DNA from 3 places in the Crossiella cryophila genome. Region 3 is predicted to be linked to each of the others. Evidence: riboswitches for the same ligand, from Rfam matches in the RefSeq annotation. Region 3 holds a riboswitch; each other region holds the start of a gene.

Region 1 (9,947 bases), 1.5 Mb from region 3:
GGGCGAGCAGCACGCCGTTGCGGTGATGCCCGGCCGCCACCAGCAGGCCGGGTTCCAGCCAGCCGAGCAGCGGCAGGTTGTCCATGCTGCCCGGCCGCAGGCCCGCGGCGGTCTCGACCAGCGCGTACTCGGCGATGGACGGCATGAGTTCCTCGGCGTGCAGCAGCAGATCACGCACGCCACCGGCCACCACGTCGGTGTCGAATCCGGCCTCGTACTGGGTCGCGCCGAGCACCAGACCGTTGTCCGGCCGGGGAACCAGGTAGATCGGCTTGCCACGCACCGAGCCGCGCACGGTGCGGGTGGGCGGCGGCAGCGCGCCGCGGCGGTGCCGCAGCCGCAGGATCTCGCCCTTCACCGGGCGGATCAGCCCGGCCAGCCCGGGGTGGAGCCGGGCGCTCCAGGCGCCGGCCGCGAGCACCGTCACCTCACTGTCCAAAATAGACCCGTTGTCCAGCAGCACCTTGCCGGGTAAGGTCTCCGCGGCCGCAACCGCGATGAACTCGACGCCATTGGCCGCGCAGGCCGCGCGCAGTGCGGCCAGGAACAGCCGGTTGTCCACGGACAGGTCGCCGGGCACGTTCAGCCCGCCGCGCACGGCCGGGCCGAGCGAGGGTTCCAGCCCGCGCAGTTCCCTGCCGGTGAGCTGGTGCACCTCCCGGCCCAGCGAGGTCAGGTACTCGGCCAGCCTGGCCAGCTCGTCCCGGTCGGCCGCGTCCACCCCGACGGCCAGGGTGCCCGCGGTGTGCAGGCCGGGATCCCGGCCTGCCTCGGCCTGTAGCCGGGCGGCGAATTCCGGCCAGCGGCGCAGCGAGGCCGCGCCCAGCGCGAGCACGTCCTCCTCCCCCGGCCAGGCCTCGGTGACCGGGGCGAGCATGCCGCCGGCCACCCAGGAGGAGCCGGAACCCGGCGCCGGATCGACCACCCTGACCCGGAATCCGGCCGCGGCGGCTCGCCAGGCGATGGACAGACCGATGACGCCGCCACCCACGACGACGACTGCCTTCGACACGAATCTCACGCTCCCTGCGCCGGCATGACCCGGATCAGGTTCGACGGTCGGAGTCAGCGGACTCCCTCTCAGCCCAGTGCTCTCCCGGGCTCCCGTGCGGACCGATTTCCACCGTAGCAGCCGGGACTGAGGGCGCATAGGCTCGCATACCGTGCCCGGACTCGACGGAGATCAGATTCGCCAGCGGCTGCGTGCGGCGCGGCTGTACCTGTGCACCGACGGCCGTCGCGAACGCGGCGACCTGCCTGCCTTCCTGGACGCCGCGCTGGCCGGTGGGGTGGACATCGTGCAGTTGCGGGAGAAGGGACTGGAGGCCGCCGAGGAGTTGCGGCTGCTGGAGGTCTTCGCCGCCGCCTGCGCCAAGCACGATGTGCTGCTCGCGGTGAACGACCGGGCCGATGTGGCGCTGGCCGCAGGGGCCGATGTGCTGCACCTCGGCCAGGACGACCTGCCGGTGCCACTGGCCAGGCGGATCGTCGGCGAGCAGGTGGTGATCGGCCGCTCCACGCACGACCCCGCGCAGGCCGACGCGGCGGCGATCGAGCCGGGCGTGGACTACTTCTGCACCGGCCCGTGCTGGCCGACCCCGACCAAACCCGGTCGTCCAGCGCCGGGCCTGGACCTGGTGCGACACACCGCGGCCGCCGGGCACGAGCGGCCCTGGTTCGCCATCGGCGGCATCGACGAGACCCGGCTGCCCGAGGTCCTGGACGCCGGGGCGGACCGGATCGTGGTGGTCCGGGTGCTCACCGAGGCGGCGGACCCGGAGGCCGCGGCCGCCCGGTTGAAGGCCCGGCTCGGCTGAGCGCCGACCTGACGACCGCGGCGTTCCCGCCGGAAAGGCGGGAACGCCGCTGTCGTCTTACCAACCCGGTGCGGTGCGGTCGGGGGGCTGACAACACACCGCGCGCCGGGAAGCCTCAGCCGGTGGCCAGGGTCAGCCGGTAGACCTTGAGCGCCTCGTTGACCGGCTGGTACCAGGACACCGACTCCTCACCACGCTTGGCAAGGCAGCTCTCGTTGCGGCCGTCACCGTTGGCGTCGTAGAGCTTGGCGCCGCTGGTGATGCCCTGGGCCTGGTCGCCGGAGACGTTGGACCCGCCGGAGTCGCCCGGCTCGACGCAGGCGTTGTGCTGCACCAGGCCGCGCACGGTGATCGCGGAGCCGTCGATCTGACCGTACTTGACAGTAACATTGCGCGCGGTGACCACGCCGCAGGTCCACCTACTCGTGGAACCGGACTTGCACAGGCTCGCGCCGACCGCGGCCTCGGTGGACCCCTTGATCGTCACCGCCCCGCCGTCGTGCGTGCTGACCTGGGGCAGCAGCGTCCAGCCGGACGCCGGGTCCACGGTCACCTCGGCGAAGTCGTTCTGGTCCTTCCAGTTGACCCGGCTGAAGTCGCCGATCTTGACGTTGCCCAGCGCGTTGACCAGGCTGCCGCCGTCCGCGCAGTGCCCGGCGGTGAGCAGCCGGGGCTGACCGTCGGCGGTGGTCGCGGTGAACCCGGCCGAGCAGCGCCCACCGGCCGCGCCGCTCATGTAGATCGCGCCGCCGCCGGAAAGGTCGCCGGTCGGGGTGGCCGCGGCGGCGCTCTCCACCACCCGCACGCCCTGGGTGCCCGAGGCGAAGCGCTCGGCGGCGGCCCGGCCGCCGGGGGTCGCGGTGAGCACGAGCCGGTTGCCGGGCTCGTCCACGTAGAAGCTGGTGACCTCGCGCGGGGCCTGCCGGGCGTCCAGGACGGCCTTGGCCTGCTCCAGCTCGGCCAGCGAGTGGCGGTGCAGGCGGGCGGTGGCGCCGGTGGCACGCACGGCGGCCAGCGCGGCGGGCTCGGTCACGCCGACGACCGCGGTGCCGGTGCCGGGGTCGAACCAGGAGCCGGCGAACCGGGCGCCGAGGCGGTCCCGGAGTCCGGCGGCGATCCGCCCGGCCAGCCGCTCCCGGTGCAGGCGCTCGCCTGCCTGCGCGGGGCTGAGGCCGAGATCGCGGCCCATCGCCGCGGTCAGGTCGCCGGGCAGGGCCGAGGCGGACTGCGCACCGATCGTGAGCAGGCCACCGGCCAGCAGGGCCACCGCGGCCAGACTAGTTACGGAACGTCGCTTCATCCGAACGCCCTTCCCTCTATCGGGCCACTTGACTAGGCCAGACGGGGGAAAGTTAGCGACGGATTGTGAGTTTGCCCAGGGTCGAATGACCGTGTTTCGAAGAATTCGAAGTGAAAGGCGCCCGCGGGGCAGGGATCCCGCGGGCGCCTTCCGGCGGGTGCGAGTGGGTCGGCTTGCAGGGCGCCGGCCCACCTCACCCTTACGGTCAGCTCGTGACGAGCCGGAGCCCGTACGCGCTGAGGATCTCGTTCACCGGCTGGAAGAAGGTGGTGCCGCCGGAGGAGCAGTTGCCCGAGCCACCCGAGGTCACACCCTGGGCGTTGGTGCCGCTGAGCCACGAGCCACCGGAGTCACCCGGCTCGGCGCAGGCGTTGGTGCGGGTCATGCCGGTCACCGCGCCCTGGGGGTAGCGCACGGTCTGGTTCTTGGCCTGGACGGTGCCGCAGCGCCAGCCGGTGGTGGAGCCGGAGCGGCAGATGGCCGCGCCGACCGCGGACTCGGCCGAGCCGGTGACCCGGACGGTGGTCGTGCCGCTGTAGCGGTTCACCACGCCCCGCGGGGTCCAGTTCGCGTTGGTGGCCACCCAGGCGAAGTCGCCGTTGCCCGGGAAGGTCGAGCCGCGGTAGGTGCCCTGGGCGACCCGGTTGAAGCCCTGGGTCGCGGTGCCCGGCCGGCCGCAGTGCCCGGCGGTGACGAAGCCGCCCTGCACCGAGAAGCCGATCGAGCAGCGGCCGCCGCCCATGTAGTAGGCGTCGCCACCACGCACGTCATACAGCGGGGTGGGGGCCTCGTCGGTCTCCACGACCTTGATCGCGGAGGCGTCCGGCAGCGTGGCCAGGTGCGCACGGGCGGCCTGCGTCGCGCCGGGCTGCACGTTGACCACCACGTTGTTGTTCTTGACGTCGACGTACCAGCCGGTCACCCCGGCCGGGGCCTTGGCCTCGGCCGCGTCCAGCGCGGACTTCACGCCGTCCAGGGCGGCCACGCCGCGGGCGACGACCTTGGCGGTGGCACCGGCGGCCTCGACCGCGGCGGCCTTGGCCGCGTCGGTCACGCTGACCACCAGCTTGGCGCTGCCCGCGTCGAAGTGCGCGCCGGCGAACGCGGCGCCGACGGCCTCGCGCACCGAGTTCTCGATCTGTGCTGCCTTGTTCTCGCTGTTCACCCGGTCAACCGCCTGTTCGGCGGTCAGACCGAGGTCACGCTGCATGGCCTGCAGCATCTCGGGGGAGGCGAAACCCTCCGCCGCGGCGGGCAGGGTGCCCACGACGACCGCTCCGGTGGCCAGCAACGCCACGCCGGCGGCGCGTGCTGCGACTGCGATCTTCATTCGTAGCCCTCTCGTGTTGGTGAGACACCGGGCCGTCGTTGGCAGGGGGTGCAAGGGCGACGGCCCGTGGGGGGTCGAACTCAACGAGCGTGGGGCCACCGGCGGGACGCCATCGGTTGCATGACCGGGAACGAGTGGTCCATCGGACCGTCCTCTCCGCCAGTGACCATTAGTGACTGTGCGTCATCGCGAATCACTTTTGGGGGACGTTAAAGACACAGACCTACCCGAGGCATCCGCCGAAAGGAGGAACACGTGTCGGCTCTGGGCCATACGTGGGCGTGTCGTGTCACATCACGACCTCGGTAGTGGGCGACATGCAGTAACGAGACTGGGCCGTTCTGACCAACGGATGATCAGGGCGTGGTCCGCGTGGGCTGCGTGCCCGTGGTGGAGCGCGCCGCGCTGCTCGGCGGCGGGGGCGAGGTCGTCGTGGGGGGAGAGCCGGACGTCGTGCTCGGCGGCGGGGACGAGGTGCTGGTCGGCGGAACCTGGCTGGAACTGGTCGGAGGCTCGGACGTCGTGGTGCTCTCGGTAGTGGAGACGGAGCTGGACGGCGTTGGGTTGCCCGGGGTCGGCGTCGGTTTCCGGTCACCCGGTCCGAACAGCTCGCCGACGGTGGTCCGGCCGCCGTTGTCCTTGCCGGACAGCGGCGAGCCGGTGGCCAGCTCTATGGCCAGCACGGCGCCCATGCCAAGGGCGAAGACCAGCGCGGTCACCGCGGCCACCACCTGCCAGCGGCGGAACCAGGGCCGCCGCTCCGGCTCGGGGGCGGCCTCGCGCTCGTCGACGGCGGGGTCGGGCCTGCGCAGGACGACGGTCTCGGCGTCCGGGTCGACGCCGGGGCCGGACTTGGGCAGGTGCACGGTCTCGCCCTGCGGACCGGGCTGGGCCAGGTGGGCGGTCGCCGCGGGTGAGCCGGGCTTGGCCAGCAGGACGGTCTCCGCGTCCAGGCCGGGCTTGGCCGGGGGCGTGACCTCGGCCGGGCCCTCCCGGTCGGTTCGCTCGGCGGCCTGGGCGGCCAGTGCGGCGGTGGCCAGCGCGGTGGGTGCGGCCGCGGTGCGCAGGGCCTTGGCCGCGGCCCGGCTGCGTTCGAGGGAGTGCTGGTACAGCGCACTGCCCACGGTGCTCACCACACTGGCCACCGCGGCCCCGATGATGGTGCCCGCCACCCCGAGTTGCGCACCCAGCGCGGCCGCGGTCACCGCCGCGAGCGCGCCTGCGATCACCTGGGTGAAGGTGACATCCGGACGGTTCCGCTTCTCCTCGCCGCTCATCTTTCCCTTGCGCCTAGCTGTTCCCGGTTACTTCCTTCCAACGTTGACGACGGGCCGGACACTCCTTGGGTTGCCACATGGTGAGGACAGACACAATGTCCTTAATGGACAGTCCACAGTAGAATCACGCGTTTTGTGACGCGGTGTTGGCATGCGTTGGCGGAGCGTCCACCCCGCAGCTGAGGCAGTCCGCGGGCTTCTCCGCCGCCAGCACCCGGTTGTCGATGCCGATGGCGAAGAGGCCACCGGCCGCGCACAGTCCGGCGCAGACCAGCAGCACGACCTGCCAGCCGGCGGTGAGCGCGGCCGGGTCGGCGTACTCGGTGCCGTGCAGCCCGGCCAGCGCGGGCAGCACCGCGACCGCGAGCAGGCCGCCGGTGCGGGCCACCGCGTTGTTCACCCCGGAGGCCGCTCCGGCGTGCGCGTCCGGCGCGGCGGCCAGCACGGTCGCGGTCACCGGGGCCACCGCCAGTGCCAGTCCGATGCCGAAGAGCAGCACCCCCGGCAGCACCCCGAAGACGTAGCTCGCACCTGGCACGACCAGCCGCAACAGCAGGATGCCCGCCGCCACCAGCAGTGGTCCGATGATCAGTTGCAGGCGGGGGCCGAAGCGCTGGGCCAGCCTGCCGGAGCGGGCGGAGAAGACCAGCATGATCAGCGAGATGGGCAGTCCGGCCAGGCCGGCCGCGGTCGGGCTGTAGTGCAGGGAGACCTGGAGCTGGAGCACCAGCAGCATCATCACCCCGCCCAGCGCCGCGTAGACCAGGAAGGTCAGGCCGTTGGCCAGCACGAACGTCCGGTTGGCGAACATCGCGGGCGGGACCAGCGGGTGCCTGCCGCGGACCTGCAGCAGCACGAAGACCGTCATCCCGGTCAGGCCGACGAGCAGGCAGCCGAGCACCAGCGGATCGGTCAGGCCCCTGGCCGGACCCTCCACCAGGGCCGCGGTGATCCCGGCCAGGCCGAGCGCGCCAATGGCCGAGCCGAGGAAGTCCACTCGTTCGTGTTCACCCGAAGAGGACTCCGGCACGTACTTGACCGCCAGCCAGACGCAGGCCGCGGCCAGTGGCAGGTTGATCAGGAAGGCCAGCCGCCAGGACCCGGCCTGCACCAGCAGCCCGCCCAGCAGCGGTCCGAACACCGCGGCCAGCCCGCCCAGCCCGGACCAGGCGCCGATCGCCCTGGCCCGCAGCTCACGCGGGAAGCTGGCCTGCAGGATGGCCAGCGAACCGGGCGTGAGCAGCGCTCCCCCGACCCCCTGCAACACCCTGGCCAGCACCAACAGCTCAGTGTTGACCGCGACCCCGCACAGCAGCGAGGCCAGTCCGAACCAGACCACGCCGATCAGGAACACCCGGCGGCGGCCGTAGCGGTCGCCCAGCGCGCCCGCGATGAGGATCAGCGCGGCCAGTGCCAGCAGGTAGCCGTCCAGGATCCACTGCAGCCCGGACACCGAGGCCCCGAACTCGCGGCCGATCGCGGGCAGGGCCACGTTGACGATGGTGCCGTCCAGCATCGCCATCCCCGAGCCGAGGATGGTGGTGGCCAGGACAGCGCGGGCCTGCCTGCTGTTCCATTCCATGCCCGGCATTGTGCGCCCGAAGTGGCCCTTGACCGCACAATGCCGGCCCCGGCTCAGCCGGGAGGGTTCAAACGGGCGACGAACTTGTACCGGTCGCCCCGGTAGATCGAGCGCACCCACTCCACCGGCTTGTTGTCGGTGTCGAAGGAGTGCCGGGACAGCAGCAGCATCGGCAGCCCGATGTCGGCGCCGAGCAGCTCCGCCTCCTCCGGGGTGGCCAGCGCGGTCTCGATGGTCTCGTCCGCGTGCCCCATCTCCACCCCGAACCGCTCGCGCAGCACCTGGTACAGCGACCCACCAGCGCCGATGTAGCGCCGCAGCCCGCGGAACCGGCCCAGTGCGAGGTGGGTCAGCTCGATGGCCATCGGCTCGCCGTCGGCCAGCCGCAGCCGCCGCAGCCGGAGCACCTTGGCCCCCGGCCGCACGCCCAGCATCCGGGCCAGTTCGGCCTCGGCAGGCTGTTCGCTGGCCTCCAGCAGCCTGGAGGCCGGCTGGCGGCCCTGGGCCCGCATGTCCTCGGTGTACGAGCTGAGTTGCAGTCGTTGCGCGACCTTGGGCGCGGCCGCGAAGGTGCCTTTGCCCTGCACCCGGAGCAGCCTGCCCTCCACGGTCAGCTCGGCAAGCGCTTGCCGAACCGTCGTGCGGGACACGTCGAAGTCCGCGGCCAGCGAGCGCTCGGTCGGGATCGGCGAACCCGGCGGCAGCGACCGCAGCAGGTCGAGCAGGTGTCGCTTCAGTCCCCAGTACTTCGGCTCCCGCTGGGTGCGCGGGTTCACGCCCGCCTCAGCCGACGTCACGTCCAGCATGTCCTCCTCCTCGGCATTGGCGCCCCCATACCTTTCTAGTGGTCCAAGCATGCCCTTAGCCCGGATAACGAGGCCGCTCAGCCCTCGGAACGTCTTTACAACGTCTTCGCAACTGTCTTGACAGGACATGTGGTCCGGACCACTCTTCAGCGCATTGGTCTACACCACTTCAGCGCGCCCGGCCAGCGTGACACGGTACGGCCGGGCTCAGAAGGGCGGCGATGGTGAAGCGCTGGACAAAGGTAGCTGTGAGTGCTGTGGCAGCGGCACTCACGGTGTCTGGTTGTGCCGGTTCGGGTGGCAACTCGGGCCAGGGGGGTAGCAAGGAACTCGTCGTGTGGCTGATGAGCGGCTCCGCGCCGACAGCCCTGACGGATGAGCTGCACAAGGAGTTCGAGGCGGCCCACCCGGGCGTCAAGGTGAAGTACGAGGTCCAGCAGTGGACCGGCATCCAGGACAAGCTGAACACCGCACTGGCCGGCACCACTCCGCCGGACGTGCTCGAGATCGGCAACACCCAGTCCCCGAAGTTCGCCGAGCAGAAGGTGCTCACCGACCTGACCGCGAACTCCGCGGACCTGGGCGGGGCGAACTGGGGCGCGGGCCTGAAGGCCTCCGGCGCCTGGGACGGCAAGCAGTACGCGGTGCCGTTCTACGCGGCCAACCGGCTGGTGCTCTACCGCAAGGACCTGTTCGAGAAGGCGGGCATCACCACGCCGCCGACCACGCAGGCCGAGTGGCTGACCGCGATCGAGAAGCTCAAGGCGGCGAACAAGGACGACCCGGAGTTCCAGCCGCTCTACCTGGCCGGGCAGAACTGGTACACCCTGCTCTCCTTCATCTGGGACGAGGGCGGTGACGTGGCCAAGCAGGACGGCACCAAGTTCACCGCCACGCTGAACACCCCCGAGGCCAAGGCCGGGCTGGAGTTCTACAAGAAGCTGGTGGACGTCTCCGGCACCAAGGCGCCCAAGGACGCCGACGAGGAGAAGCCCCCGCAGGCCGGTGTGTACGGCAAGGGCAAGGTCGGCATGATCGTCGGCCTGCCGTGGGAGGTCGCCACCGCGGCCAAGGAGAACCCCGAGATCAAGAACCTGACCAGCGGTTTCGCCATCCCTGGCAAGAAGGCCGGCAGCACCGCGCCGGTGTTCCAGGGCGGGTCCAACCTGGCCGTCCCGGCCGGCAGCAAGAACGCCGACCTGGCCAAGGACTACCTGAAGCTGCTGGCCACCGAGAAGTACCAGCAGCAGCTGGTCGGGGCAGGCATGATCCCCGGCTCGTCCAAGAACACCAGTGCGCTGGACAAGGACCCGGTCTCGGCCGCCATGGCCAAGGGCGCGCTCTCCGGCAAGGCCGTGCCGGCCAGCCCGAACTGGGGCTCGGTCGAGGCAGGCGCCAACCCGATCAAGACCATGCTGACCGCGTACCTGACCGGGGTGAAGAGCCTGGACCAGGCCACCGCGGACGCGAACACGGCGATCCAGCAGGCGCTCGCGGGCAAGTAGCTCGATGACCGCGACAGTGGACACCACGGTGCCGGCGGGGGCGACCCCGCCGGCACCGTCTGCGGATGGACCCGGTCGGCGTGCGCGCCGGCGACCTCTCGGCGACGCCCTGTTGCCCTACCTGCTGATCGCGCCCGCGATCATCGCGCTGCTGGCCCTGCTGGGCTGGCCGGCGATCCAGGTCATCCTGATCAGCTTCCGCAAGCTCGACCTCGGCGAACTGGTCCGCGGCGAGATCGTCTGGAACGGCTTCGACAACTACGCGGAGATCCTCGGCGACCCCGAGTTCTGGGTGATCACCCTGCGCACGATGCTGTTCACCGCGGCCTG
Region 2 (9,947 bases), 1.5 Mb from region 3:
GAAGGACCGGGCGGTGTCCGGGTCCAGCGACAGGTTGAACTGGTCCACCCAGCGGAACTCGAACCGCGCCTGGGACAGCGCGTCATCGCGTTCCTGCGCCCTCGGGTGTCCCTTGGCCAGGTCGGCGGAGTGCGCGGCGATCTTGTAGGTGATCACGCCGACCTTCACGTCGTCCCGGTTGGGCAGGCCCAGGTGCTCCTTGGGCGTGACGTAGCAGAGCATCGCGGTGCCGTGCCAGGCGATCTGCGCCGCGCCGATGGCCGAGGTGATGTGGTCGTAGCCGGGCGCGATGTCGGTGGCCAGCGGGCCGAGGGTGTAGAACGGCGCCTCACCGCACAGCTCCTCCTCCAGCCGCACGTTCTCCTTGATCTTGTGCATCGGCACGTGCCCAGGACCCTCGATCATCACCTGCACGTCGTGCGAGCGGGCGATGTGGGTCAGCTCGCCCAGCGTGCGCAGCTCGGCGAACTGGGCCTCGTCGTTGGCATCGGCGATCGAGCCCGGCCGCAGGCCGTCACCAAGGGAGAAGGTGACGTCGTAGGCCCGCAGGATCTGGCACAGCTCCTCGAAGTGGGTGTAGAGGAAGCTCTCCTTGTGGTGCGCGAGGCACCAGGCGGCCATGATCGACCCGCCCCGGGAGACGATGCCGGTGACCCGCTTGGCGGTCAGCGGCACGTAGCGCAGCAACACGCCCGCGTGCACGGTCATGTAGTCCACGCCCTGCTCGCACTGCTCGATCACGGTGTCCCGGTAGACCTCCCAGGACAGCCGCGCCGGATCCCCGTTGACCTTTTCCAGGGCCTGGTAGATCGGCACCGTGCCGATCGGCACCGGCGAGTTGCGCATGATCCACTCACGGGTCTCGTGGATCCGCTTGCCGGTGGAGAGGTCCATCACGGTGTCGGCGCCCCAGCGGGTCGCCCACACCATCTTCTCCACCTCGTCCTCGATGGAGGAGGACACGGCCGAGTTGCCGATGTTGGCGTTGATCTTCACCAGGAACTTCTTCCCGATGATCATCGGCTCCGCCTCGGGGTGGCACCGGTTGAGCGGGATGACCGCCCGGCCGATGGCGACCTCGCTGCGCACCAGCTCCACATCGACGCCCTCGCGCACGGCGATGTACTGCATCTCCGGGGTGATGATGCCCGCCTTGGCGTAGGCGAGCTGGGACACCGCGCCGTTGACCGGCTCCCGCGCGGCCACCCAGTCCGCGCGCAGCTTCGGCAGTCCGCTGTGCACGTCGATCGCGGCAGTGCTGTCGGTGTACGGGCCGGAGGTGTCGTACACGTCGAGGTGTTCGCCGTTGGACAGCCCCACGCGCCGGAACGGCACCTGGATCCCATCCGGTCCCTCGACGTAGACCTTGCTCGACCCCTCGATCGGGCCGGTGGTGACGGTCGGACGGACATTCCGATCGGCAAGTGCCGTCATGGCAAAGCTCCCTACGCCGGCATTACCCGGTCAGGTTCAGGCGGTCGACAGCCCCAGGGTCGAAAAGCCGACACCTAGCTGCCCTCTCAGCCCGTTTCGGTACGAGCTCCCGCGTGTTTTGTTGTGGTGGTGGGCCGCACGGGCCCTCTAGGCACCATAGTGAGCGATCGGCGTGCTGACCACACCGCTCGCCGGGTGAAATGTGCGCAGGGTCCCGTCGACCAGCTCGGCGAACCCGCCGGTCGCCGGGTTGTGCGCGGTGGGCCGGATGCCCGCCACCAGGCCCTCGATCCGCCCGGATTCCGGGTGCCAGGTCTCCAGTCCAGCCGACCCGCTGACGTACAACTTGCCCTGGTGGCCCCACATCGGCCCCTGCAGCCCGTACAGCCGCTTGGTCTGCTCCCCGGTGGGCGCGTGGAACAGATCGGTGAACGTCGCCGCGGTGCTGTGGCTGTTCAGCCATTGGACGGCCACGGTGTCCTCATCCAGCCACGCCACCGGCACGTCCCAGGTGTCGGGATGCCAGAACCAGCCGTCGACGATCAGCCAGCGCCCGGTGGGACTGGCGTGCAGGGCGCCGAGGTACTCGAAGCTGCGGTCCCGCCTTTCCCCGTCCGAGCCGGGCTCGTCCCCGGTCAGCAGTTCACCGCTGGGCAGGTTGAACGCGTCGATCCGGTTCCAGTCGGTCTGCGCGATGAGCGAGTTCCCCGGCAGGAAGGCCACCCCGAACGGCACCGTCCAGGAGTCCCAGCCCTCGCCCCTGCGCAGCGTGAACACCTCGCGTCCAGCGGCCAGATCCACCACCGACGCGTGCCAGCCGTAGTCGTCGGTCACCGCCGCGAACCGCCCGTCCGCCGAGGTGTGCAACCCGACACCCCGCTCACGGCCGTGGGCGGCGGTCTCGTCCGCCGGGTCGATCTCCCAGGACCCGAAGTCGGCGACCACCTCCGCCGCGCCGGACCCGGACAGCCGGATCAGGCGGTCGTTGCTCTCGTTGATGGTCAGCCAGCCATCCGGCAACGGCGCCAGCCGCCTGCGGGTGTGCCGGGTCGCGTATGCGCTCTCCCCCAGAGTCATGTCCTGATGGTCTCGGGGGGAGCTAGTGAATATTCGCCACGGTGTGCAGCACGCCGTCCCGCAGCTCGGCGAACGCGCCGGTCGCCGGGTTGTGCGCGGTGGGCCGGACGCCCGCCACCAGCCCGACCCGCTGCCCCGTCGCCGGATCCCAGGTCTCCAGCCCGTCGGTGCCGCTGACATGCAGTTTCCCCTGGTAGGCCCACATCGGCCCGTCCAGTCCGCGCAGCTCGCCGGTCTTCTCACCGGAGGGCGCGTCGTACAGCTCGGTGGTCAGCGTCGCGGTGCCGTGGTGGTTGAGGCGTTGCAGTGCGACGGTGTCGTCGTCCAGCCAGGCCACCGGCATGTCCCACAGGCCGTCGGCGTAGTCCAGCCCGCGGTACCGCTCAGGCGCGTGGGTGTGCCCACCCAGCCAGGCCGTCACATCGATCAGCGCGGGCAGCGGGAACGGGTGCCACACCCAGCCGTTGGTCAGCAGCCACCGCCCGGACGGGCTGGGGTGCAGCGACCCGTGGAAGTCGCTGATGTGGTTCTCCGGCTCGGGTCCGTCCCTTGGCCACTCGGTGGTGATCTCGCGCTCGGTCAGCAGTTCCCCGCTCGGCAGCGCGAACGCGTCGATGCGGTTCCAGTCGGTCTGCGCGATGAGCACGTCCCCCGGCAGGAAGGCCACCCCGAACGGCACGGTCTGCACGTCCCAGTCCTCGCCGCGGGACAACGCGAACACCTCGTGCCCCGCCGTCAGATCCACCAGCGACCCGTGCCAGCCGTAGTCGTCGGTCACCGCCGCGAACCGGCCGTCCGCCGAGGTGTGCAACCCGAAGCCCCGCTCCCGGCCCATGAAGGTCTGTGGCTCCGCGGTGTGCTCCCAGGACACGAAGTCGGCGACCACCTCCGCGGTGCCGTCCTCCCGCAGCCGGACCAGGTGGTCGTTGGCCTCGTTGATGGTCAGCCAGCCATCCGGCAATGGCGCCAGTCGCCGGTTGGTGTGCCGGATCGCGTAGTCCACCCGTTCATCCTCCGACAGCGGGCCAGCGAATATCCGCCACGGTGCGCAGCACGCCGTCCCGCAGCTCGGCGAACGCCCCGGTCACCGGGTTGTGCGCCTGCGGCCGGAACCCCTCGACCAGCCCGACCCTGGCGCCCTCGACGGGGTCCCAGACCTCGAAGCCCTCGGCCGCGCTGACGTGCAGCAGGCCGCCGAAGCCCCACATCGGCCCGGCCGGACCGGCGAACATCCCGGTCCGCACGACCCGCCGGGCGTCGTACAGCTCCACCCCGTCGATCATCGCCTCGTCGTCCTGGCCAATGCGCTGAATCGCGACGACGTCCTCATCCACCCAGGCCACCGGCTGGTCCCAGGCGTAGGCCCGGAAGGTGAGCCGGTCCTCGTGCTCCTCGCCGCGCAGCAGGGCCCCGACGTCGAGTGCTCGCGGCATGCCGACCGGGCTCCACACCCAGCCGTCGTCGAGCACCCGGGTGCTCGACGGGTTGGGGGTCAGGGCGCCGCGGAAGTAGGACGCGGGTTCGTCGCCGCCCAGCGACTGGCCGGTGCCGAGGTCGATGATCTCCAGCCGGTTCCAGCCGGTGGCGGTGACCACCCTGGCCGCGTCCAGGAAGGCGAACGGGAAGGGGGTGGTCTCCTCGTGGTAGGCACCACGGTCCAGGGACCGCACCGCCCGGCCGGTGCGCAGGTCCAGCACGGTCCCGTACCGGCCGTAGTCGGTGACGACCGCGGCGAAGCGCCCGTCCGGCCCGGTGTGCAGCGCCGGTCCGTGGACCCGGTCGAGGTACTGCCGCGGTGTCTCGGCGGGCAGTTCGATCCGGGCCGCTACCGGTCGGTCGGCCGTCGCGCCGAGGTGGACCAGGCCATGCGCGGTCAGCGCCAGCCAGCCATCCGGCAGCGGGGCCAGACAGCGCGGGTTCAGCGGTTCCGCCGCGCTCGCCCGGCTGGTCCAGGTGCCGGTCAGCTCGGCATCGCGCAGCCGGATCTCCGGCTCGCCGCGCCAGCCGAGCACGTCGGACCAGTCCTCGTCGACCGCCTCCGCGCAGCCGAGGCAGACCTCGGTCAGCGTGGCCGCCGGGTCCGCCTGCCCGGCGCAGTCCTGGCACACCAGGTCGTAGTCCATCCCGCGCCCGGTCAGCAGCCGGTAGTAGACCTGGTCGTGCTCGGCGTTCAGGTGCGGGCACATCCGGCGCTGTGCCGCGACGGCGATGTGCCCGCAGGGTAAGGAGTCCACCTCAGTGCCCGAACGGGTCCTCGACCTCGCCCGGCATCCAGCTCAGCCCGTCCACGCCCCAGCCGTTGGCCTTGAGGGCCTTCTTCGCGGCGCGCTTGTGCCTGCCGGTCAGCCGGTCCAGGTACAGGTAGCCGTCCAGGTGGTCGGTCTCGTGTTGCAGGCAGCGGGCGAAGAAGCCCTTGCCCTCGACCTCGATCGGGTTGCCGTCGCCGTCGAAGCCGGTGACCTTGGCCCAGTCGGCGCGGCCGGTGGGGAATGCCTCGCCGGGGGCGGACAGGCAGCCCTCGATGTCGTCTTCCTCATCGGGCATGCCCTCGGGGATCTCGCTGGTCTCCAGCACCGGGTTGACCACGACGCCCTTGAACCAGTTGCCCTCGTCGTCATGGCAGTTGTAGACGAACAGGCGCTGGTCGACCCCGATCTGGTTGGCCGCGAGACCGACGCCGTTGGAGGCGGCCATGGTCTCGTACATGTCGGCGATCAGGGTGCGCAGCGCGTCGTCGAACTGCTCGACAGGGCGCGTCGGGTTGTGCAGCACGGGGTTACCGGCGATGACGATGGGGTGCACGGCCATGCCGGAAAGCCTATCGGCGTGTCGGTCGGACGCGCCGGGCTGTGCCCCAGCCTGTGTCAGGGTTACGTGGTGTAATGAGTTAACCGGAAATGACAGCCGTGGGATTCGCCGATCGGAGCCGGATGGACGCCGCAGAGGTCAGGGCGCGGTCCTGTGACCAGGACAACGACCCGGCGGCGAAGGCCGGGCGGCCGCCTGCCGACGGGCTGACCGAGCGGGACCACGAGGTGCTCGCCTTCGAGCGTCAGTGGTGGAAGTACGCGGGCGCCAAGGAACAGGCCATCCGCGAGATCTTCGACATGTCCGCCACCCGTTACTACCAGGTGCTCAACGCGCTGATCGACAAACCGGCCGCACTGGCTGCCGACCCGATGCTGATCAAGCGCCTGCGCCGGTTGCGCGCCAGCAGGCAGCGCACCAGGGCCGCTCGGCGGCTGGGCATCGAACCGATCTGATAGATCTTTCCGCCACTGCTGAAGTCAGCGTTCTCGGAGGCAATGCATGAGCTCGGTGGAGCCGTCCAGCGCATCCCGCCCACTGCGGGTCGCGGGGCTGGCGGCCCTAGGCGTCGCGGCGGTGGCACTTGTGCTGGGCGTGGTGACCCTGTTCGCCAACGGCTCCGAGGATCCGCAGAACGGCGCTCAACCCGGGCCGTCCAGCACCACCTCGGCCGAACCGACCCAGCCGACCACCTCCAGCGAACCGGCGCCGCCGACCAGCAGCTCCGCCGAGCCGCCGCCCAGCACCACGCCGAGCAGCGAGCCGCCGCCCAGCACCTCGGCCCAGCCGCCGCCGGTGACCAGCGCGCAGCCGCCGCCGGCCCAGCCGAAGGCCGCGGTCCGGGTCTACAACAACTCCAACATCAAGAACCTGGCCGATCACGCCGCCACGGACCTGCGCAACGCCGGCTATCCGGTCGACGAGGTCGGCAACTACTCCTCCGGGATCATCCCGACCACCACGGTCTACTACCGGCCGGGCACCGACGAGGAAGCCGCGGCCAAGGCGCTGGCCAGGAACTTCGGCATCCGGGCCGAGGCGCGGTTCGATGGCCTCAAGGACGCCAAGCCGGGCCTGATCATGATCGTGACCAGGGAGTACAAGGCGGGTAGCGGTGGCAAGGACGGCGGCAACGCCAAGTAGCCGCCGCCCTCGGGTCGCGGCTCAGCCGCCCTGGCGGTGCCGGTCGGCGTAGGCGGCCAGGTTGGCCAGCTGCACCGGGTCCAGGGACGGGCGGACCGCCTTGCGCGCGCTGTCCAGGTGCGCCGGGGTGACCTCGGCGGCGTCCAGGGACTCGCGCATCGCGGTCAGCGCGGCCTCCCTGATCAGCGCGGCGCAGTCGGCGGCGGAATAGCCGTCCAGCTCCAGCGCCAGCGCGCTCAGGTCGACCTCGGCGGTCAGCGGGGTGTGCCGGGCCGCCGACTTGAGGATCTCGGTGCGCGCTTCGGCGTCCGGCGGCGGCACGTAGACCAGGCGCTCCAGCCGGCCGGGCCGCAGCAGGGCCGGATCGACGAGTTCGGGCCGGTTGGTGGCGCCGATGATCACCACGTCGTTGAGTGGTTCGACCCCGTCGAGTTCGGTGAGCAGCGCGGCCACCACCCGGTCGCCGACCCCGGAGTCCGAGGACTGGCCGCGGCGTGGCGCGAGCGCGTCCACCTCGTCCAGGAACAGCAGGGTGGGTGCGGCGTCGGCGGCCCGGCGGAACAGTTCGCGGACCGCGCGTTCGGACTCGCCGACCCACTTGTCCATCAGCTCGGCGCCCTTGACCGACATGACGTTGACCCGCCCTGACCCGGCCAGCGCACGCACCAGGAAGGTCTTGCCACACCCTGGCGGCCCGTAGAGCAGCACCCCGCGCGGGGGCTGCACGCCGAGCCGGGCGAAGGAGTCCGGGTACTGCAGCGGCCACAGCACCGATTCGGTGAGCGCCTGCTTGACCTCGGTCATGTCGCCGACGTCGTCCAGGGTCAGCCCGCCGGTGGCCAGGGCGTCGGAGGCGGACATGGAGATCGGCCGCACGGTCTGCGCCGCGCCGAGCAGGTCCTCCTGGCCGATCCGCGGTTCGGCGGTCTCCCGCTGCCGCAGCGCGGCCCGGACCGCGGCGTCCCGGCGCAGCGCGACCAGGTCGGCGACCACGAAACCGGGGGTGCGTTCGGCGACCACGGCCAGGTCGACGCCGTCCTCCAGCGGGGCCTCGCGGAGCAGCACGCGCAGCAGTTCGGTGCGGGTGCGGGCATCCGGCGGCGGCACGGTCAGCTCGCGGTCGACCAGGTCGGGATCGCGCAGCTTGGGGTGGGTGCCCTCGGGCGAGGCGGTGGTGGCCACGATGGCCAGGCCGGGGGTGTCCACCGCGGCGTGCAGCGCGTCAAGCACCACGGTGGCCAGCGGCGGCGGGTCGTTGGCAGGCAGCAGCGCCTCGATGTCGGCGATGAGCAGCACGCACGGGGTGCTGCGCCGGGCCTTGGCCACCGCGGCGCTGATCGCGTCGTGCGCGCGCTGACTGGCCGCGGCCGGTTCCAGGGCGGCGGCACTCGGCGCGATCAGTTCGATCACCTCGGCTTCCACCGCGGCGGCCACCGAGCGCACCAGGGTGGACTTGCCGACCCCTTCCGGCCCGCTGACCAGCACACCGAGCCGGGCGGAGGCACCGAGCCGAGCGAGCAGTTCGGGGCGGCGGAAGGAGAGTTCGAGCCATTCGGTGAGCCGCCGGGCCGCGTCCTGCGCACCCACCAGGTCGGCCACCGGCACCGGCGGCGCGGCGGGCACGGGCGGCGCGATGGCCACCGGCGCGGGCAGCACGGGCCGGGCCGCGGCGGGTGGTTCGCCGGTGCGGGCGCCGTCCCGCCAGCTGACCACGGTGGAGGGCTGCACCGCGACCACGCCGTCGGGTTCGGTGGCGGTGATGGTGAGCAGTTCGTTGGTCCAGGTCAGCCCGATCGCCAGGGACAGCTTCCGGCGGGCGGTGCTGACGTCGGCCTCGGGCGGCGGGGCCAGGTCCTGGGGCAGCAGCGACACCGCGTCGCCGGTGGTGATGACCTTGCCGATCAGCGCCAGCCGCACCGTCTCCGGCGCGACCCCGGTGCTGGCCAGCCGGGACCCGGACACGGTGACCGAGCGGGCCGCGGCCACCTGCACCGGCGCCACCACCACCTCCGAGCCCTCGGTCAGGCCCAGGTTGGACATGGTGATGTCGTCGGTGAGCAGCACGCCGGTCGGCACGCCCGCGTCGGCGGCCGCGGCCAGCGCCGCGGTCACCCTGGTGCCGGTGAGCCGGACCGCGTCCCAGGCCCGCAGCCCGAGCGCGTCCAGCACCTCCGGGTGCAGGCGCACCACGCCACGGCGGGTGTCCAGGGCCGACGGGGAGTGCCGAACGGTCAGCGTGATCACGCTGACGACACTAGTCGGGCCGCGAGTCCCGGCGTCGGCGTTCGGTGCGGCGCAACCCGAGCTGTCGCCAGTTGCCGCGCTGCCCGTCCGGGCGATCCGGGGTCAGCAGCTCGCCGTCGGCATTGCGCCTGCCGCGCCGGACCGCCTTGGCCGCCGCACCAGCCACCCGGCGGCGCAGCGGCGGGCGCAGGCCCAGCCGCCTGCTGCTGAGCCGGATGGCCCGCCGCTCCTTGGCCGGGACGTCCCAGGCCTCGGGGTGACCGGCCAGCCAGTGGTAGCGGTAGATCGCGTACGGCACGTGCGCCAGGTACACGATCGCGGCCACCGCGAGCAGCAGGAACGGGTAGTTGATCACGATCGCGGCGGCGATGCAGACCAGCGCCAGCAGCGGCGCGATGGCCTTCGGCGAGACCTTGACCGTCTTCAGCGAGAGCGTGGGCACCCGGCTGATCAGCAGGCCCGCGATGAAGACCATCCAGATGTAGAGCGCGACCGGGTGGGTCCACCAGCCCTTGTAGGTCTCCAGCGAGACCACCAGCGGCAGCATCGCCACCAGCGCGCCGGCCGGAGCCGGCACGCCGACGAAGAACTCCTTGGTGAACGGCGGCTGCTCGGTGTCATCGAGCAGGGTGTTGAACCTGGCCAGCCGCAGCACCATGCACACCACGTAGACCAGGGCCGCGGTCCAGCCGGTCGGGTTGCCCTCGAAGCCCCAGACGAAGAGCACCAGCGCGGGCGCGACGCCGAAGGAGATGGCATCGGCCAGCGAGTCCAGCTCGGCGCCCATCTTGGAGGTGGCGTCCAGCATCCGGGCCAGGCGGCCGTCCAGGCTGTCCAGGATCGCGGCCGCGCCAATGGCGATCACCGCGAAGTGGAACTGCTTCTGCAGCGCGAACTGCACCGCGGACAGCCCGGCGCACAGCGCCAGCACGGTGATCGCGTTGGGTAGTAGCCGCACCCCGGGTGCGGTGCGCGCGGGCATCTCAGGCGCCCGCGGGAAGCTCGGCCAGTACCGTCTCCCCGCCGATGGTGCGCTGGCCCTGGGCGACGAGCACCTTGCTGCCCTTGGGCAGGTAGACATCCACCCGGGAGCCGAACCGGATCAGGCCGTAGGTCTCGCCGACCTCGACCCGCTGACCCGCGTTGACCTGGCACAGGATCCGGCGCGCGACCAGTCCGGCGATCTGCACCACCACGACCTCGGCGCCGGCGTCGGTGCGGATCAGCAGCGAGTTGCGCTC
Region 3 (9,947 bases):
GTCTCCAACAGCGAGGTCTCCAGCACCGGCGGGGTCGGCGCGGTCAAGTTCAACGCGAGTGGCCAGATCACCGGGGCTTATCGCACGCTGGCCAACACCAACGTCAACTGTGCCGGGGGCGCCACCCCCTGGAACACCTGGCTGTCCTGCGAGGAGGTCGACCGCGGCTACGTCTACGAGACCGACCCGTGGGGCGTCAAGGCCGCCATCCGACGGCCCGCGATGGGCCGGTTCAAGCACGAGGCCTGCGCCGCCGACCCCGACCACGGCTACGTCTACCTCACCGAGGACGTCTCGGACGGCTGCTTCTATCGCTTCAAACCCACCACCTGGGGCGACCTCTCCAGTGGCACCCTGGAGATCCTCAAGGGTGGCAGTTCGCAGACCAGTGGGCCGGTGACCTGGGGTGTTGTCTCCGACGTCGACGGCAGTCCGACCGCGACCCGCAACCAGGTCGTCGGCGCGAAACGCTTCAACGGCGGCGAGGGCTGCTACTACGCCGGCGGCACCTGCTGGTTCACCACCAAGGGCGACAACCGGGTCTGGGCCTACAACGCCGACACCAGCTCGATCAGCCTGACCTACGACGACAACCTGGTCACCGGCGGCGCCGCGCCGCTGACCGGGGTGGACAACGTCACCGGGACCAGCAGCGGGGACCTGTTCGTGGCCGAGGACGGCGGCAACATGGAGATCTGCATCATCACCCCGGCCGGGGTGGTCGCGCCGTTCCTGCGGATCAGCGGGCAGAGCGGGTCGGAGATCACCGGGCCCGCGTTCAGCCCGGCGGGCAACCGGCTCTACTTCTCCTCCCAGCGCGGCACCAGCGGGTCCAGCAGTGGTGGCATCACCTACGAGGTCACCGGGCCGTTCCGGACCTAACCGGCGATCGCCTCGATCACGCCGTCGATCTCCTGCGCCAGGGCCGCGTCCAGCGTGGTGATGCCGCCCTTGGAATGGGTTGAACAGCGGAAGGTCAGGGTGCGCCAGCGGATGTCGATGTCCGGGTGGTGGTTGTCGTTCTCCGCGATCTCCGCCACCCGGTTCACCACCTGGATGGCCTGCGGGAAGCTGTCCAGTTCGACCGTGCGGACCAGCTCGCGGCCCTCGGCCAGCCACTGCGGCAGCCGTTGCAGGTGATCATGGATCTGGTCGTCGCTCAGCAGTTCGGCCATGCCTTCATGGTCCTCGTGCGGGTGCGTCCGCGCGACCCGGCGTAAGGTCATGCCCCTAGATGCCACGGGAGTCCGGTGTAGCCGGGCTGAGAGGAGAGCGGTCAGCTCTCGACCGTCCGCACCTGATCCGGATCATGCCGGTGTAGGGATTGCGTCAGGAGGAACTTTGCGTCGCACCACGGCCGCGTTCGCGCTGGTCACCACCCTTGCCATGCTCACCGGCTGCTCGCTGATCGGCGGTTCCGGGGCCACCCCGGCCCCACCCGGCGAGACCAAGGTGGTGCTGCTCACGCACGAGTCCTTCGCGGTGAGCGAGGGGCTGTTCGCCGAGTTCAAGAAGCAGACCGGCATCACCGTGGAGCAGCGGGCGCTGGGCGACGCGGGCGCGCTGACCAACCAGCTCGTGCTCACCAAGGCCAACCCGCTCGGCGACGTGGTCTTCGGCGTGGACTCCACCTTCGCCTCCAGGGCCATCGACAACGGCCTGCTGGATCCCTACCAGAGCCCGGAGGCGGCCAAGGGCCCGCAGCGCTACGCCGTCGACGGCTCCGGCGCGCTGTCCGCGGTGGACCTGGGCGATGTGTGCATGAACGTCGACCTGGCCTACTTCGCGCAGAAGGGCCTGGCCGAGCCGAAGTCCCTGGACGAGCTGGCCGACCCGAAGTACAAGGACCTGCTGGTGGTCTCCGACCCGGCGACCTCCTCACCCGGCCTGGCCTTCCTGCTCAACACGGTGGCCAAGTTCGGCGAGGACGGCTGGGCGGGCTACTGGAACCGGTTGAAGGCCAACGGGGTCAAGGTGGTCAACGGCTGGGAGACCGCCTACAAGCAGGAGTTCTCGGTGGGCGGCAAGGGAAACCGGCCGATCGTGCTCTCCTACGCCTCCTCCCCGGCTGCCGAGGTCGGCCAGGACGGCAAGCCGAAGACCAAGGCGCTGCTGGACACCTGCTACCGCCAGGTCGAGTACGCCGGCGTGCTCAAGGGCGCCAAGCAGCCCGAGGCCGCGCGCAAGCTGGTCGACTTCCTGCTGGGGGAGAAGTTCCAGGCCCAGGTCGCCGAGCAGATGTACGTCTACCCGGCGCGGGAAGGCGTGGCGCTGCCCGCGGTGTGGCAGCAGGTCGCGCCGCAGCCGCGGCAGGCCGCCGCACTGCCCGCGGCCAAGGTCGCCGAAGGCCGGGAGCGCTGGGTGGAGCAGTGGCGCAAGCTCGTTCAGGGCTGACCCGGCTGGGCCTGGGGGCCGCGGCTGCGGTGCCGCTGGGTTTCCTGGCCGTCTTCTTCGCCTGGCCGGTGGCCGCGATCATCGGCCTCGGCCTTGGCCGGACCGGGGTCGGCAAGACCCTCGCCGACCCGGCCACCTGGGACCTGGTCGCCTTCACCCTCGGCCAGGCCGCCGCGGCCACCGCGGTCGCGCTGCTGGCCGGGATGCCGGTGGCCTACCTGCTCGCCCGCTGCCAGGTGCGCGGCCGCGGCTTCGTCCGGCTGGCCATCACCATCCCGTTCGTGCTGCCGACCGTGGTGGTGGGCCTGGCCTTCCGCGCGGTGCTCGGTGACGCCGGCGCGCTGGGCATCGTGCTGGCCAACGCCTTCTTCAACGTGGCCGTGGTCGCGCGCACCGTCGGCGGCCTGTGGGCGCACCTGGACCGCAGGGCCGAGGACGCCGCCCGCGCGCTGGGCGCCTCCCGCTGGCGCACCTTCCTCAGCGTCACCCTGCCCGCGCTCGGCCCGGCCATCGGCTCGGCCGCCGCGGTGGTGTTCCTGTTCTGCTCCACCGCATTCGGTGTGGTGCTGATCCTGGGCGGCTCCCGGCTGCGCACCCTGGAAACCGAGATCTACCTGCGCACGGTCAACCTGCTCGACCTCTCCGGCGCGGCCGCGCTGTCCCTGCTGCAACTCGCCGCGGTGATCGCCGCCCTGGTCATCGGCGCGGTCGCGCGCCGCCGCCGGGAGGCCCAGCTCAAACTGCGCGCGGCCGAGGAAAGCCTGCGCAGGCCGCGCGGCGGCGAGTGGTTCGTGGTCGCGGGCGCCGCCCTGGTGGTGCTGGCCCTGCTGGTGCCGATCTTCGGCCTGCTGCTCCGCTCACTGTCCACAGCGGACGGTTGGAGCTTCGACGGCTACCGGGCGCTGGCCACCGGCGGCACCCAGGGCACGCTGGCCGTGTCCGGGTTCGAGGCCGCGCTCAACTCGCTGCGTGCGGCAGGCGATGCCACCCTGCTCGCGCTGGTCATCGGCCTGCTGGCGGCGATCGTGCTCTCCCGCGTGCGCCGCCGCGGCGCGGGGGAGGCCCTGGACCTGGTGCTGATGCTGCCGCTGGGCGTGTCCGCGGTGACCGTCGGTTTCGGCTACCTGGTCACCATGGACGCCCTGCCAGGGGACTTCCGCACCTCGCCGCTGCTGGTCCCGCTGGCCCAGGCGCTGGTGGTCACCCCGCTGGTGGTGCGGCTGGTGCTGCCGGTGCTGCGGGCCGTCGACGACCGGCTGCGCCAGGCCGCCGCCACCCTGGGCGCCGGACCGTTCCGGGTCTGGCGGGAGGTGGACCTGCCACTGGCGCTGCGGTCCATGCTGGCCGCCGCCGGGTTCGGATTCGTGGTGGCACTTGGCGAATTCGGCGCGACCAGCTTCCTGGCCCGGCCGGAGGCGCCCACGCTGCCGGTGGCCATCGCCCGGCTGATCGCCCGGCCCGGCGAACTCAACGAGGCCATGGCCTACGCGGCCTGCACCTTGCTCATGGTGGTGACCGGCCTGGCGGTGCTGGTGATCGAGAAGCTCAGAGTCGGCACCGGGGAGTTCTGATGGGTCTCAACGTCGACGGCCTGACCGTCAACTACGGCGCGGCCACCGCGGTGGACCGGGTTGATCTGTCCATTGTGGAGGGTGAGGTGCTCGCCCTGCTCGGCCCGTCCGGCTGCGGCAAGTCCACCCTGCTGCGGGCCATCGCCGGACTCGAGCAACCCACCGCGGGCACGGTGTCCTGGGACGGCGACGACCTGGCCCCGATCCCGGTGCACCGGCGTGGTTTCGGCCTGGTCTTCCAGGACGGCCAGCTCTTCCCGCACCGCGATGTCGCGGGCAACATCGCCTTCGGCCTGCGCATGCACGGGGTGCCAAGGGCCGAGCAGCGGGTCCGCATCGACGAGCTGCTGGAACTGGTGGGGCTCAGCGGTTACGGCCCGCGGCGGGTCACCGAACTCTCCGGCGGCGAGCAGCAGCGGGTGGCACTGGCCCGCGCGCTGGCGCCCCGGCCGCGGTTGCTGCTGCTGGACGAACCGCTCTCCGCACTGGACCGGGCCCTGCGCGAACAGCTGGCGATGGACCTGGCCACCTTGCTGCGCAAGGCGGGCGCGACCGCGCTGGTGGTCACGCACGACCACGACGAGGCGTTCACCCTGGCCGATCGGGTCGCGGTGATGTCGGCCGGGCGGATCCGCCAGTTCGGCACCCCCGAGTCGGTCTGGCGCGCGCCCGCGGACACCGAGGTGGCCCGCTTCCTGGGCTGCGGCACGCTGATCCCGGCCCTGGTGCGCGACGGCGTTGCCGAATCCGCGGTCGGATCCGTTGCCGCCCAAGACTTCCCGGACGGCCCGGCCCGGCTCGGACTGCGCGCGGCCGCGCTGCGCGCCGACGCCGACGGGCCACTGCGCGGGCTGGTCGTGCGCCGGGTGCACCGCACCGATCACATCAGGCTGGTGGTACGCCTCGACCTCGCCGATCTCCCGGAGATCAGCGAGGTCGAGGCGGTCGGGCCGGTCCTCGGTGCACCGCCCGCCGGGGATCCGGTGCGGCTGCGCCTGGATCCCGAGGCGGTCGCGGTGCTGCCCGCCTGATCATCCGTCCTTTGTGGACATACGCAGGAAGGTCAGCGACAACCCGATCACCAGGTAGCAGGCGGCCTTCGCGGTGCTGTCCACCAGTCCGTCCCATGGCATCGGGTCGCGCAGCACGTCGGCCACCGCGGTCCAGCCGTTGGGCAGCAGGTACGGCTGCAGCCACTCCATGCCGGGGATCGCGCCCAGCACCTGCACCACGATCAGCCCGCCCAGGGTGGCGGCCAGCACCACCAGCGGGTGTTCGGTGAGCGCGGAGACGGCCAGTGCGATCGCGGCCAGCGCCATCATCTGGAACGCGGCCCAGCCCGCGGCGAGGCCGATCTTGCCGAGGGCCTCCCCGATCGGCAGCGTGGTGCCGGAGATCGAGACCACCTCGGTGCCGCCCACGATGATGATCCCGGTGAGCATGCCCAGCAGCGAGATCAGCGACACCGCGATCACGATCACGGTGGCCACGCCCGCGGCCTTCACCGCGACCAGCCGCACCCGGCTCACCGGGGCGATCAGCAGTCCGCGCAACGTGCCGTGCGATGCCTCGCCGGCCAGCGCGTCCGCGGCGGACATGGTGGCCACCAGCGGCAGCAGCATGGTCATCGAGATGGTCAGCGCGGCCAGTGGCAGCACCATCCCGTTGCCCACCGCGGCCATGATCATCCCAGGCCCTCGGCCCGGCATGTTGCCACCGATCACGGTGACCCCGATGCCCAGTGCGATCGGCACCAGCGACATCAGCACCAGCGCGACGATGGTCCGCGGCCTGCGCAGGATCCAGCGCAGCTCGGAGGCGTAGAGCCGCCAGGCGGAAGCTTGCTTGGGGCCGGTGGACACCGCGACCGGGGTGGCCGCGGGAGTCGGTTCGGCGAGTGTGGCGGTCATGCCCCGTCCTCCTCGGTGAGCCGGGCGAACAGCTCCTCGAGACCGGTGCGTTCCCGATGCGCCTCGTGCACCGAGACCCCCGCCCGAACCAGGGTCTCGATCACCTTCGGCGCCTCGGCGCCGGTCAGCTCCACCCGCACGCCACCGTCGGCGGCGCGAGCGGGGATCTTGGCCGAGCGCAACGCCTCCACCGCTTCGGCGATGTCCGGGGTGGACACCGTCAGCGTGGGCGCGCCCGCCTCCAGCAGGTCGGCCAGCGGTCCCTGCCCGACCACGGTGCCCTGGTGCAGCACGGCCACGTGCGTGCAGGTCGCCTCGACCTCGGCGAGCAGGTGCGAGGACACCACCACGGTGGTGCCAACCGCGTGCAGCTGCGCCATCACCTTGCGGATCTCCCTGGTACCGGCGGGATCCATGCCGTTGGTCGGCTCGTCCAGGATCACCAGGCGACGCGGCACCAGCAGTGCGGCGGCCAGGCCGAGGCGCTGCTTCATGCCGAGGGAGTAGCCGCGGAACTTGCGGTCGGCGGCGTGCGCGAGCCCCACCCGCTCCAGCGCGTCGGCCACCGCGCCCTTGATCGCCCTGGTCTCCAGCAGCGGTTCGGCCGCGCCGAGCCGCCGCAGGTTGTCCCGGCCGGTCAGGAAGGGGTGGAAACCCGGTCCCTCGACCAGCGCGCCCACCTGGGCCAGCGCCGCGGTCGACTCGTCCGGCATCCGGTGTCCCAGCAGCTCCACCTCACCGGCGGTGGGCCGGACCAGGCCGAGCAGCATCCGGATGGTGGTGGTCTTGCCGGAGCCGTTGGGGCCGAGCATGCCCAGCACCGCGCCCTGCGGCACGTCCAGGTCGACCCGGTCCACCGCCACGGTCTTGCCGTAGACCTTGCGCAGACCCCTGGTGCGGGCGGCCAGGGTGCCGGAGGGGGCGGGGGCGGCCGGAGCCACCCCCGCCTGTCCGATCTCCGTGCCCGCCAGTCCGGCGGTCACTTCACCTGACCGATCGCCTCAGTCAGCACCTGCTGCGGCACCGCGCCGACCGCGAAGCGGCCGTCGGAGGTGACCAGCGCGGTCCCGACCTTGGTCTCGATGACCCAGCCCGAACCCCAGGAGCCGTTGACCTCCTTGCCGAGCTGCTTGACCAGGTCCAGCGGGTTGCCCGCGGCGTTGCCGCCACGCTGACCCCTGGTGCCCTCGGCCGGCTTGGGCGCGTTCTTCAGCGCCTGCTCCGGCAGCTTGCCGACGATGGTGGTGTCCCAGCCCTCGCCGACGACCTTGAAGGCCTTCTCGGCTTCCTTCCGGGCCTTGTCCAGCTCAGCCGGGGTCGGCGCCTTGTGCTCCTTGACCTTGTCGTCGAGCTTCTGCTCCTCGACGGTGGCCCCGGCCGGTGGGGTGAACTTGAACAGGTTCGCGTCCTGCGGACCCACGTTGAGCTGGCTGAAGCCCACCTGGAGCGCCGGGGTGTCGGTGCCGTTGGTCAGCACGGTCACCCGCAGCGGGATGCGCTTCTCCGCGTCCACCGCGACCCGGACGCCACGCAGCAGCGTGCGCTCGTTCGGCTTCGGCGTCAGCACCAGCTCGTAGGCCGGCCGCCCGGCCACCTCGGCGGTCCCGTCCACGGACAGGTCGCTCTGCTGGCGGACCAGGTTCACCAGCTCCCGGGCGGCACTGGCCGGATCGGTGGGCTGGACCTTCTTGTCCTTGTCGAACTCGGCCTTCTTCTGCTCCAGCGTCTTGGCGTCCACGCTGGACTTGGTCACCTTGCGCTCGGCCGAGTCCCAGCTCCAGACGGTGGTGCCGTCCTGGACGATGGTCTTCTCGTTCTGCCCGTCCGGCAGCGAGGCGCGGCTCTTGCCAGCCCCGTCGGTCCAGACCCGCAGCTTGCTGTTGCCCGCTGCCACCTGCGGCGCGCCGGGGATCGCGGGCAGGCCGAGGTTGTTGGTGACCTCGACGGTGCCCCCGAGCGCGGGCGGCGTGGTGGTCAGCACCGACTGCACCAGGTCCTCGGCGGCCACCGACGGCAACGTCGGCGCCGCGCCGGCCCCACCGGGCAGCGCCAGCAGCGCCAGCCCGACGACACCGGCCATCGCGCCGGCCGTGGCCGCCGTGACTGTGGCCTTCCTTCGGTCCATGTCTCCTCCTAGCCAATCGGGGTCGTCCCGTGCAGCCGAGACTGGCCCCGCCCTGCTGAGACACCACTGAGAATGCCGGGTTTTCGCTGAGAGAGCACTGAGAGCCTCCCGCACGACCTGCGTGAACACCGGCATGCTTGCCCGGTGAGCGCACGAGTGCTGGTGGTGGACGACGAACCAGGGGTGCGCCGGGCGCTGGAACGCGGCCTGCGCGCGGAGGGCATGGAGGTGGTGACCGCCGCCGACGGCAACTCCGGCCTGCGCGCGGCGCTGACCGGCTCCTTCGACGTGGTGCTGCTGGACATCATGCTGCCCGGCCTGTCCGGCTACCGGGTGCTGGAGCGGCTGCGCGCCGAGGGCGTGCGCACCCCGGTGCTGATGATCTCGGCCAAGGACGGCGAGGTCGACCAGGCCGACGGGCTGGACCTCGGCGCGGACGGCTACCTGGTCAAACCCTTCTCCTTCGTGGTGCTGGTGGCCCAGGTCAAGGCGCTGCTGCGGCGCAGCGGCGCGGACAACGGGCCACGGGACGTGCTCCGGCTGGGCGAGCTGATCGTGGACCGGGCGGTGCGCGAGGTGAGCTGGGCCGGTGCGCCGGTGGCGCTGAGCCCGCGCGAGTTCGCGGTGCTGGCCACCCTGGCCGGGCGGCCGGGCGTGGTGGTCAGCAAGGATGAGCTGCTGCGCGCGGCCTGGGGCGATGAGCAGGCGGCCACCCGCAACGCGGTGGAGGTCTACGTCGGCTACCTGCGGCGCAAGCTGGAGGCGGTGGGTGCCGGGCACCTGGTGCGCACCGTGCGCGGGCACGGCTACCTGGCCAGCGCCGAAGCCCCCCGGGAGGCGTGATGTTCCGGGCGATGCGCCAGTGGTGGGTCCGGCGCACGCTGCGCGCCCGGATCACCATGGTGGTCGCCACGGTCGCGCTGCTGGTCTTCGGCTGGATCGCCCAGGTGACCTCGGCGATCTTCGCCTCCGCGCTGACCGACCAGGTGGACGGCCAGCTCCGGGCCACCCTGGACAGCGTCTCCGCCGACATCACCGCCGGCCGCCCGGCCGGGGCCGGGCCGAGGGACCAGCGGATCCGGGTGCTGGACAGCTCCGGTGGCGTCGCCGACGGCCTGCAGCCGGTGCCGCTGCACGACTGGCAGGTCCGGCAGCTGCGCGCGGGTCAGGGCGTGTCGGTCTTTCCCGGCTTCTTCAACCCGGACGAGGACCAGGCCGAGGGCCAGGAGCGGTTCGGGCCCGCGGTGCGCTGGGTCGGCAAGGTGGTCAGCGGGCCGGACGGGGTGCAGCGGCTGGTCGTGGTCGGCACCGAGTTCACCGCCTACCTCAGCGTCTTCGAGCGCGCGGGCTACTGGTTCCTGCCCGGCGCGCTGCTGTCCATGCTCGCGGTGGCTGGCACCGCCTGGCTGGCGGTGCGGCTGGCGCTGCGCCCGGTGCAGCGGATGCGGGCCGCCGCAGGCGCGCTGCCACCCGGTCAGCGGCTGCCGGTGCCCGAGGCAAGGGACGAGCTGCGCGCGCTGGCCGAGGAGCTGAACGCGCTGCTGGCCAGGCGGGACGAGGCGGCCGAGCGGATGCGCCGGTTCAGCGGGGACGCCGCGCACGAGCTGCGCTCCCCGGTGGCCTCGCTGCGGGTGCAGGCCGAGGTCGCGGTGGCCCACCCCGATCCGGAACTGGCCCAGGAGACGCTGGCCGACATCGCGGTGGAGGCCGAGCGGCTCTCCCACCTCGTCGACGACCTGCTGATGCTGGCCCGCGCGGACGCGGTGGACCTGCCGGAGGCCGAGCCGGTGGACCTGGTCGCGGCGGCCAGGGCCTCGGCCGCCCGGCTGGGCGAGCGCGGCATCGTGGTCAGGGTGGAGGCGCCGACCCCGGTGCTGGTGCTGGCCGCCCAGCGCGAGGTCGAGCTGGTGGTGGACAACGTGCTGCGCAACGCCGCCCGCTATGCCC

What was found. A riboswitch is a leader RNA that binds a small molecule or an ion and turns the genes downstream of it on or off. The one in region 3 is predicted to bind thiamine pyrophosphate.
Region 1: another riboswitch for thiamine pyrophosphate. It lies ahead of thiO (glycine oxidase ThiO); the one in region 3 lies ahead of HNR67_RS00835 (thiamine ABC transporter substrate-binding protein).
Region 2: another riboswitch for thiamine pyrophosphate. It lies ahead of thiC (phosphomethylpyrimidine synthase ThiC); the one in region 3 lies ahead of HNR67_RS00835 (thiamine ABC transporter substrate-binding protein).

Annotation. Positions count from the first base shown of each region.
Region 1 covers NZ_JACHMH010000001.1:1,633,589-1,643,535, reverse strand. Annotated here, with positions in the region: gene thiO (glycine oxidase ThiO) at 1-1,012, opposite strand, end outside; TPP riboswitch at 1,007-1,118, opposite strand; gene thiE (thiamine phosphate synthase) at 1,164-1,817, shown strand; gene HNR67_RS07760 (S1 family peptidase) at 1,933-3,117, opposite strand; gene HNR67_RS07755 (S1 family peptidase) at 3,323-4,447, opposite strand; gene HNR67_RS07750 (hypothetical protein) at 4,804-5,724, opposite strand; gene HNR67_RS07745 (MFS transporter) at 5,849-7,315, opposite strand; gene HNR67_RS07740 (GntR family transcriptional regulator) at 7,360-8,112, opposite strand; gene HNR67_RS07735 (extracellular solute-binding protein) at 8,337-9,617, shown strand; gene HNR67_RS07730 (carbohydrate ABC transporter permease) at 9,622-9,947, shown strand, end outside.
Region 2 covers NZ_JACHMH010000001.1:1,645,702-1,655,648, forward strand. Annotated here, with positions in the region: gene thiC (phosphomethylpyrimidine synthase ThiC) at 1-1,434, opposite strand, end outside; TPP riboswitch at 1,426-1,557, opposite strand; gene HNR67_RS07795 (YncE family protein) at 1,582-2,511, opposite strand; gene HNR67_RS07800 (hypothetical protein) at 2,534-3,514, opposite strand; gene HNR67_RS07805 (hypothetical protein) at 3,519-4,745, opposite strand; gene HNR67_RS07810 (peptide deformylase) at 4,747-5,319, opposite strand; gene HNR67_RS07815 (DUF3263 domain-containing protein) at 5,442-5,774, shown strand; gene HNR67_RS07820 (LytR C-terminal domain-containing protein) at 5,821-6,462, shown strand; gene HNR67_RS07825 (AAA family ATPase) at 6,484-8,706, opposite strand; gene pssA (CDP-diacylglycerol--serine O-phosphatidyltransferase) at 8,717-9,688, opposite strand; gene HNR67_RS07835 (phosphatidylserine decarboxylase) at 9,690-9,947, opposite strand, start outside.
Region 3 covers NZ_JACHMH010000001.1:181,451-191,397, reverse strand. Annotated here, with positions in the region: gene HNR67_RS00845 (alkaline phosphatase PhoX) at 1-882, shown strand, start outside; gene HNR67_RS00840 (4a-hydroxytetrahydrobiopterin dehydratase) at 879-1,175, opposite strand; TPP riboswitch at 1,230-1,342, shown strand; gene HNR67_RS00835 (thiamine ABC transporter substrate-binding protein) at 1,387-2,394, shown strand; gene HNR67_RS00830 (ABC transporter permease) at 2,370-3,965, shown strand; gene HNR67_RS00825 (ABC transporter ATP-binding protein) at 3,965-4,996, shown strand; gene HNR67_RS00820 (ABC transporter permease) at 4,997-5,875, opposite strand; gene HNR67_RS00815 (ABC transporter ATP-binding protein) at 5,872-6,831, opposite strand; gene HNR67_RS00810 (LolA family protein) at 6,855-8,000, opposite strand; gene HNR67_RS00805 (response regulator transcription factor) at 8,145-8,843, shown strand; gene HNR67_RS00800 (sensor histidine kinase) at 8,843-9,947, shown strand, end outside.